DNA from 2 places in the Actinosynnema sp. NPDC053489 genome. Region 1 is predicted to be linked to the other one. Evidence: riboswitches for the same ligand, from Rfam matches in the RefSeq annotation. Region 1 holds a riboswitch; the other holds the start of a gene.
The links. Region 1 has a riboswitch for glycine ahead of gcvT (glycine cleavage system aminomethyltransferase GcvT). Riboswitches for the same ligand answer to the same signal wherever they lie in the genome.
Positions count from the first base shown of each region.

Region 2: another riboswitch for glycine. It lies ahead of gcvH (glycine cleavage system protein GcvH); the one in region 1 lies ahead of gcvT (glycine cleavage system aminomethyltransferase GcvT).

Region 1 covers NZ_JBITXT010000008.1:416,023-420,311, reverse strand. The annotation lists gene ACIGNX_RS21605 (malonic semialdehyde reductase) at 73-675, opposite strand; gene glyA (serine hydroxymethyltransferase) at 753-2,018, opposite strand; gene gcvT (glycine cleavage system aminomethyltransferase GcvT) at 2,034-3,134, opposite strand; glycine riboswitch at 3,359-3,446, opposite strand; gene ACIGNX_RS21590 (DUF3817 domain-containing protein) at 3,510-3,812, opposite strand; gene ACIGNX_RS21585 (hypothetical protein) at 3,828-4,190, opposite strand.
Region 2 covers NZ_JBITXT010000023.1:1,763-6,051, forward strand. The annotation lists gene ACIGNX_RS33325 (SSI family serine proteinase inhibitor) at 1-202, shown strand, start outside; gene ACIGNX_RS33330 (glutathione peroxidase) at 682-1,167, shown strand; gene ACIGNX_RS33335 (L-serine ammonia-lyase) at 1,213-2,577, opposite strand; gene gcvH (glycine cleavage system protein GcvH) at 2,582-2,962, opposite strand; glycine riboswitch at 3,087-3,181, opposite strand; gene ald (alanine dehydrogenase) at 3,376-4,289, shown strand, end outside.

The sequences.
Region 1 (4,289 bases):
GTGCCCCGATCCCCCGGCTGGGGTTGGCCGGGGGATCGGGGTGTTGCACGAGCGGTTCGCCGGAGGTCGCGCTCAGAGGGTGCGGACGGCTTCGGCGTAGTCGAGGCGCGGGTTGCGCGGGTGGGTGGCCGTGTGGTCCGGGTGGCCGATGTTGACGATCACCAACGGGAGCTGGTTGGTGTCGGCGAGGAACTCCCGGCGGACGCCTTCCGGGTCGAAGCCGCTCATCGGGCCCGCGGCCAGGCCGGCGGCGCGGACGCCGACGATGAAGTAGCCGGCCTGCAGCAGCGCGCTCGTCCTGGCGGCCTCGGCGCGCCGGGTGTCGTCGGCGAAGGCGGCCTTCGCGCCGGGGAAGTGCGGGAAGGTCTTGGCCAGGTGCTCGTGGAAGTCCACGTCGGCCGAGAGGACGGCGGTGACCGGGGCGGACAGGGTCTTGGCGCGGTTGCCCTCGGCCATGTGCGGGGCCAGGCGGGCCTTGGCCTCGGCGCCGCGGATGAACAGGATGCGCAGCGGCTGGCTGTTCATCGCGGTCGGACCCCACTTGACCAGGTCGTAGACGGCTTCGAGCTGCTCGTCGGTGACCGGCTCGCCGGTGAACTTGTTCGCGGTGCGGGCCTCGCGGAACAGGAGGTCCTGCGCTTCGCGGGCGAGCGTGGCGTCGAGGGTGGCGGTCATGGTGCCTCTTTCGGTTGTCCCGTGCGGGTCGCGCACGGGACAACCTCCGGACGGCACGGGCTATTTCGTGGCGTCGTTCACAGGGTCGGGTAGAGGGGGTGCTTGGCCGCCAGCACCTCGACGCGGGCGCGCAGGTCGGCCAGGTCCGGGGAGGGCTGCAGGGCGGCGGCGATGATGTCGGCGACCTCGGTGAAGTCGGCCGCGCCGAAGCCGCGGGTGGCCAGGGCCGGGGTGCCGACGCGCAGGCCGGAGGTCACCATCGGGGGCCGGGGGTCGTTCGGGACGGCGTTGCGGTTGACCGTGATGCCCACCTCGTGCAGGCGGTCCTCGGCCTGCTTGCCGTCCAGTTCGGACCCGACCAGGTCGACCAGGACCAGGTGGACGTCCGTGCCGCCGGTGAGCACCTTCACCCCGGCCGCGGCGGCGTCGGGCTGGGACAGCCGCTCGGCGAGGATCTTCGCGCCCTCGACCGTGCGCCGCTGGCGGTCGGCGAACTCGGGCGACGCGGCGTGCTTGAACGCCACGGCCTTGCCCGCGATCACGTGCTCCAGCGGGCCGCCCTGCTGACCCGGGAACACCGCCGAGTTGATCTTCTTGGACAGGTCGGCGTCGTTGGTCAGGATGACGCCGCCGCGCGGGCCGCCGAGGGTCTTGTGCGTGGTCGTCGTCACGACGTGGGCGTGCGGCACGGGGCTGGGGTGCAGACCCGCCGCCACGAGGCCGGCGAAGTGCGCCATGTCGACCATCAGGTAGGCGTCGACCGAGTCGGCGATGCGGCGGAACTCGGCGAAGTCGAGCTGCCGCGGGTAGGCCGACCAACCGGCGACGATCAGCTTCGGGCGGTGCTCGGCGGCCAGGCGCTCGACCTCGGCCATGTCGACCCGGCCGTCCTCGGCCGACACGTGGTAGGGCACCACGTTGTAGAGCTTGCCGGAGAAGTTGATCCGCATGCCGTGGGTCAGGTGGCCGCCGTGCGCCAGGTCGAGGCCCAGGATCGTGTCGCCGGGCTGGAGCAGGGCGAACATCGCGCACGCGTTGGCCTGCGCGCCCGAGTGCGGCTGCACGTTCGCGAAACCGGCGCCGAACAGGGCCTTCACCCGCTCGATCGCCAGCCGCTCGATCACGTCGACGTTCTCGCAGCCGCCGTAGTAGCGCCGGCCCGGGTAGCCCTCGGCGTACTTGTTCGTCAGCACCGACCCCTGCGCCTGCAGCACCGACACCGGTGTGAAGTTCTCCGAGGCGATCATCTCGAGCGTGCTCTGCTGCCGGTGCAGCTCGGCGGCGACGGCGTTCGCGACCTCCGGGTCGAACTCCGCCAGGGAGGTGTTGAAGTGCTCGGACATGTGTGGGTCTCTCCCTTAGCTGGTTCGCTTGTAGAAGGGCAGTGCGACGACCTCGACCGGCTCGTGCCTGCCCCGGACGTCCACCGAGAGCGCGGTGCCCGGCTCGGTGCTGCCGACGGCGACGTACGCCATCGCCACCGAGTGGCCGAGCGTGGGCGACAGCGCGCCGCTGGTCACCTCGCCGACCCGGTTGCCCTCGGCGTCGAGCACCGGGTAGCCGTGCCGGGGCGCGCGGCGCGAGGTGGTCTTCAGGCCGACCAGGGCCTCGGTCACGCCCTGCTCGGCCACAGCGGCCAGGGCGTCGCGGCCGACGAAGTCGCCGGGCTTGTCGAGCTTGACCACCCGGCCGAGGTTGGCGTGGTACGGGGTGCGGTCGCGGTTCAGCTCGTTGCCGTACAGCGGCATGCCCGCCTCCAGGCGGAGGGTGTCGCGGCAGCCGAGGCCCGCGGGCCGGAGGTCGTGCGGCTCGCCCGCCTCGATCAGGGCGTGCCAGACGTGGGCGGCGTCGTCCGGGGCGACGAACAGCTCGAAGCCGTCCTCGCCGGTGTAGCCGGTGCGGGCGAGCAGGACCGGCTTGCCCGCGACCTCGGTCGGGTAGGAGGCGTAGTACTTGACCGCGCCCAGGTCGGTGGGGGTGAGGCCGGCGAGGATCGCGGTGGCGTTCGGGCCCTGCACGGCCAGCAGCGCGTAGTCCGCGGACCGGTCCTCGACGGTGGTGTCGAAGCCCTTGGCCCGCTCGACCAGGGCCCGGTGGACGACGTCGGCGTTGGAGGCGTTCGCGACGACGAGGTACTCCTGGTCGCCGGTGCGGTAGACGATCAGGTCGTCGACCACGCCGCCGTCGGCCTCGCAGATCATCGTGTACCGGGCGCGGCCGACGCCGATCGCGGACGCGTGGCCGACCAGGGCGTGGTCCAGGGCGGCGCCCGCCTCCGGCCCGGTGAGCACGATCTCACCCATGTGGGTCAGGTCGAACAGGCCCGCCGACGTGCGCACTGCGTGGTGCTCGGCCAGCTCGCTGTCGTAGCGCAGCGGCATCCGCCAACCCGCGAAGTCGGTGAACATGGCGCCCAGCGCCTCGTGCTCGGCGTGCAGGGGCGTGCGGCGGCTATCCATCAGGCGGGTCCTCCCTGGGTGCGGGCATGCCGAGGTGCCGACCGGTCGGGTCGGCGGGTGGGCACGTCCGAGAGATTCACGAGCGAAAGGATGACACGGCCCATCGGAGACTCCTCGTCGAGTGAGCCTCCCCCTCTGCCATGAGCCTGAGAGCTTCGCCACCGGGTGAGGGCGGCTTGCACCGTGGGCGAGGCGCACCGGGTGCGCCTGCTTTCCAGAGTTGCCTCCGTCGGGCGGTACCTGTGCCTGAGAGATTCCGGGGAGGAGTTGCTCCTTCGGCGCCCCGCTCGGGGGCTCTCCCGCTCGACATCGACGGCCGTGTTCAGTTGGTACCGCCAGACGCTAGGGGTGGGCGGCGGGCGGGGTCAAGCCCGGTCACAGGCCCTTCTCGGCCCGGACGCTCTCGACCACCTTGCGCTCGGCGTAGAACGACACGAACGGGATCGTGCCGGCGAGCAGCACGAGGACCGTGCCCTTGATCGACCAGCGGGCCTTGAGCGCGAGGTCGACGGTGAGCACCAGGTAGACCGCGTAGAGGAAGCCGTGGACCGGGCCGACGACCTGCATCATGCCCTCGGTGCCGCCCGCGTACTTGGCGATCATCGCGACCACGAGCAGCAGCAGGCCGACGCCGACCACGTAAGCCATGAACCGGAACCTGGTCAACGCGCCGCTCATCGCCCTACCTTCGCCTCACCGCTGGTCCCGCGCGTGCAGCTCGGCGAGCATGCGGTTGTAGGCCGCCAGCTCGTCGTCCTCGTCGTGCGCGGGTGCTCTGACGGGCTCAACGGTAACGACCGGCCGCGGCGGCTCGGCCACCGGCTCCGGCGCGGCCTCGGCCTTGCGCCGGGCGTCCAGCCTGCGCAGGCGCCACACCATGAACGCGGGGAAGAGGCCGAACAGGGGCCACTGGAAGACGTAGCCGAGGTTCTGGAAGGTGCCACCGGCCTCGGAGAACCGCTCCCACTGCCAGTAGGCCAGGCCGCAGCAGACGACCAGCGACACGAGGCAGGCGGCCGCGACGGCGAGCCGCTTGGGGGTGAGGAGGCCGGGCACGCCTCAAGGGTACTTCGTGCTGCCCACGGGCCGGGGCTCCCGGCACGGGAGCCCGCCCCTCAACGGTGAGGGCTCCTCGACCGCAGGAGCCCGACCCGA
Region 2 (4,289 bases), on a different contig from region 1:
CGAGCAGGCGTGCCGCGCGCTGTCCGATGTGGACGGCAACATCGAGGGGCTGTCGACCGGAGAGGCGATGTGCACGCTCGAGTACGACCCGGTGCGCGTGCGGGCGTCGGGCACGTGGCGCGGCGAGACGCGGTCGTTCGAGGCGGAGTTCCCGAACCCGTGCGTGATGCGCGCCGAGACCGGCCCGGTGTTCGACCTCTGACGCGGCGCGTTCACCCGAGGAGGGGCCGCGACACCGCCGCCGAAGCCGTGGCCCCTCCAGGGGATCCTGCGGAGGTCCTCGGACCTCTTCGGCGACGGTAGGGAGCGCGCGAGCCGTTCGTCAACATCCTTCACATCCGTGAAAATCCGCTGCGACAACGTTCCGCGCCGACCGCCACCGGCCGCACACCTCGCCTGAGCCATCCGCGTGATCGGACCTCTCCGCACGACACGGAGCGTCCCGGGCACGCCGTTCCGCCCTCCGCGCGAACCGCTCGGGAGGACGTCCGGGTGATTTCGGGCTGCACCCGGTCGGCGTCCCGGTCACGTTCCCGTGGCCGCCGCCGGGCATGGCGCCGGTGGCGCGGCGCATCCCCCGGTTGCCCGCCCGGGTCGTCCGAACGGTCCCCGCGCGCCTGCTCGGGCCGTCGCGCGACGGCGGTGCCGCCATCGGGGTCGGCGGCACGTAGCCTCGCGGGCATGAGCATCCACGACATCCCGCTGCGCACGCTGTCCGGTGAGCCGTCGACCCTCGGCACGTTGGCCGGCAAGGCGTTGCTGGTGGTGAACGTCGCCTCGAAGTGCGGCCTGACCCCGCAGTACCAGGGCTTGGAGCGGCTCCAGGAGCGGTACGCGGGGCAGGGGTTCTCGGTGGTCGGGTTCCCGTGCAACCAGTTCGCCGGGCAGGAGCCGGGCACGGCGGAGGAGATCGCCACGTTCTGCTCCACCACGTACGGCGTGACGTTCCCGCTGTTCGAGAAGATCGAGGTGAACGGCCCGTCCCGGCACCCGCTGTACGAGGAGCTGACGTCGTTCGCGGACGCCGACGGCGCGGCGGGCGACGTGCAGTGGAACTTCGAGAAGTTCCTGGTCGCGCCGTCCGGGGAGGTCGTCGCCCGGTTCCGGCCGCGGACCGAGCCGGAGGACGAGGCGGTCGTGAAGGCGATCGAGTCCGTCCTGCCGTGACCGGTGGGTCCGGGAGGCGGCGCGGTGCCGCCTCCCGGAGCCCGGTCAGCACTCGATGACGTTCACGGCGAGGCCGCCGCGCGCGGTCTCCTTGTACTTGACCTTCATGTCCTTGCCCGTCTCGCGCATGGTCTTGATGACCTTGTCCAGCGACACGAAGTGGGAACCGTCGCCGCGCAACGCCATCCGCGCCGCCGTGATCGCCTTGATCGAGGCCAGCGCGTTGCGCTCGATGCACGGGATCTGCACCAGCCCGCCGATCGGGTCGCACGTCAGCCCCAGGTTGTGCTCCATGGCGATCTCGGCCGCGTTCTCCACCTGCTCCGGCGTGCCGCCGAGCACCTCGGCCAGCCCGCCCGCCGCCATGGAGCACGCCGAACCCACCTCGCCCTGGCACCCGACCTCGGCGCCGGAGATGGACGCGTTCTCCTTGAACAGCACGCCGATCGCGCCCGCCGTGAGCAGGAACCGGATCACGCCCTCGTCGGACGCCCCCGGCACGAACCGCGTGTAGTAGTGCAGCACCGCGGGCACGATGCCGGCCGCGCCGTTGGTCGGGGCGGTGACCACGCGGCCGCCCGCGGCGTTCTCCTCGTTCACCGCGAGCGCGAACAGGGTCACCCAGTCCATCACCCGCAACGGGTCCGTGGCGTAGTGCTCGGCGGTCATCCGGCGGCGCATCTCGGCCGCGCGGCGGCGCACCTTCAGGCCGCCGGGCAGCACGCCCGCCTCCGTGCAGCCGCGCTCGACGCACTGCTGCATCACGTCCCAGATGTGCAGCAGCCCCGACCGCACCGCCGCCTCGTCGCGCCACGACAGCTCGTTGGCCAGCATGACCTCGCTGATCGACAGCCCGGTCTCCCGGCACCGCGCCAGCAGCTCGTCGCCGGTGCGGAACGGGTGCGCGATCGGCGTCTCGTCGGGCTTGATCCGGTCCGCGCCGGTAGCCGTCTCGTCCACCACGAACCCGCCGCCGACCGAGTAGTACACCGCCGAGTCGACCACCTTCTCACCCGAGTGGGCGGTGAAGCTCATACCGTTGGGGTGCAACGGCAACGACTTGCGCCGGTGCATCACCAGGTCGGCGTCCTCGCTGAACGCGATGTCCCGCGCACCCGCCAGCAGCAGCCGCCCGGTGGCGCGGATCTCCGCCAGCCGCCGCTCGGCCTCCACCGGGTCGACCTCCTCGGGCCGGTGCCCCTCCAGCCCCAGCAGGACCGCCTTGGGGCTGCCGTGCCCGTGGCCGGTCGCGCCGAGCGACCCGAACAGCTCCACGTGCACCCGGTCGACGGAGGCCAGCGAGGGCCGCAGCCGCTCCGCGAACATCATCGCCGCGCGCATCGGGCCGACCGTGTGCGAGCTCGACGGCCCGATGCCCACGGAGAACAGGTCGAACACGCTGATCGCCATGACGTCAGTCCCCGGTCAGTTCCGCGTACTTCGCCGCGGTCAGCAGCCCGGTCGCGTCGGTCACGGCCACCTTGAACAGCCAACCGCCGCCGTACGGGTCGTTGTTGACCAACGACGGGTCGGCGACGGCCGCCGCGTTGACCTCCACGACCTCGCCGCTCACGGGCGCGTACAGGTCGCTGACCGACTTGGTCGACTCCAGCTCGCCGCACACCTCGCCGGACCGCACCACGGCCCCGACCTCGGGCAGCTCCACGAAGACGATGTCGCCCAACGACTCGGCCGCGTACGACGTGATGCCGACCGCCACCGGGTCCTGGGTACCCGGTGCCCAGTCCACCCACTCGTGCTCGGGCGTGTACAGCAGGTTCTCCGGAAATGTCACGACAGCGCTCCCTGACGGCTAGGTCCTCCAGCCCCACTCTGTCCTGGGAACCTGAGAGCTTCGCCGCGCCGGAGCGACGGCTTGCACCGTGGGTGCGCGCCGGGGGCGCGCTTTCCAGAGTCGCCTCACCCGAGCGGTTCTCGCTGCCTGAGAGTGTGCGGGGTACTTGCTCCTTCGGCGCCCCGGCCTGCTCACCGAGGTCTCTCCCGCGCGGGTTCCGGCGCTCACGACGCGCCGCGGCCGATGTTCAGTTGGTCGGCCCGAACGCTAGGTGGGCCGCCGGCGGGTGTCAACGCGCCCGAAGGCTTGTCCGGCCGGCACAACCGCGCCCGGCCGCGTTGGTGCCCCCGGCACGATGACACCGAAATCGCGTTACCGGACCTTTGGTGTAACAACGGCCGAAGGAGCCCACCGTGCGGATCGCAGTCCCCCGCGAGATCAAGAACCACGAGTACCGCGTCGCGCTGACCCCGGCGGGCGCCCACGAGCTGACCCAGCGCGGTCACGACGTGGTGGTCGAGTCCGGAGCGGGCCTGGGTTCGGCCATCACCGACGAGGAGTACCTGGCCGCCGGGGCGAAGGTCGTCGCCAAGGCCGAGGACGTGTGGGCCGAGGGCGACCTGGTGCTCAAGGTCAAGGAGCCGATCGCGGAGGAGTACCCGCGGCTGCGCAAGGGCCAGGTCCTGTTCACCTACCTGCACCTGGCCGCCGACCGGCCGCTGACGCAGGCGCTGCTGGACTCGGGCACCACCGCCATCGCCTACGAGACCGTGCAGACGGCGAACGGCGCGCTGCCGCTGCTGGCCCCGATGTCGGAGGTGGCGGGCAGGCTCGCGCCGCAGGTGGGCGCGTTCGCGCTGATGAAGCCGTCCGGCGGGCGCGGCGTGCTGCCCGGCGGCGTGCCCGGCGTGCACCCGGCCCGGGTGGTCGTCATCGGCGGCGGCGTGGCGGGCCTGAACGCGGCGGCGATCGCCGTCGGCATGGGCGCGGACGTGCAGATCCTGGACACCAACGTCGACCGGCTGCGCCACATCGACGCCCTCTACCAGGGCCGCCTGCGCACCGTGACGTCCAACCGCTACTCGGTCGAGCAGGCCGTCCGCGAGGCCGACCTGGTGATCGGCGCGGTGCTGGTGCCGGGCGCGAAGGCGCCGAAGCTGGTGAGCAACGAGCTGGTGGCCGACATGAAGCCCGGCTCGGTGCTGGTGGACATCGCGATCGACCAGGGCGGCTGCTTCGCCGACTCCCGGCCGACCACGCACGCCGACCCGACCTACCAGGTGCACGACTCGGTCTTCTACTGCGTGGCGAACATGCCCGGGGCCGT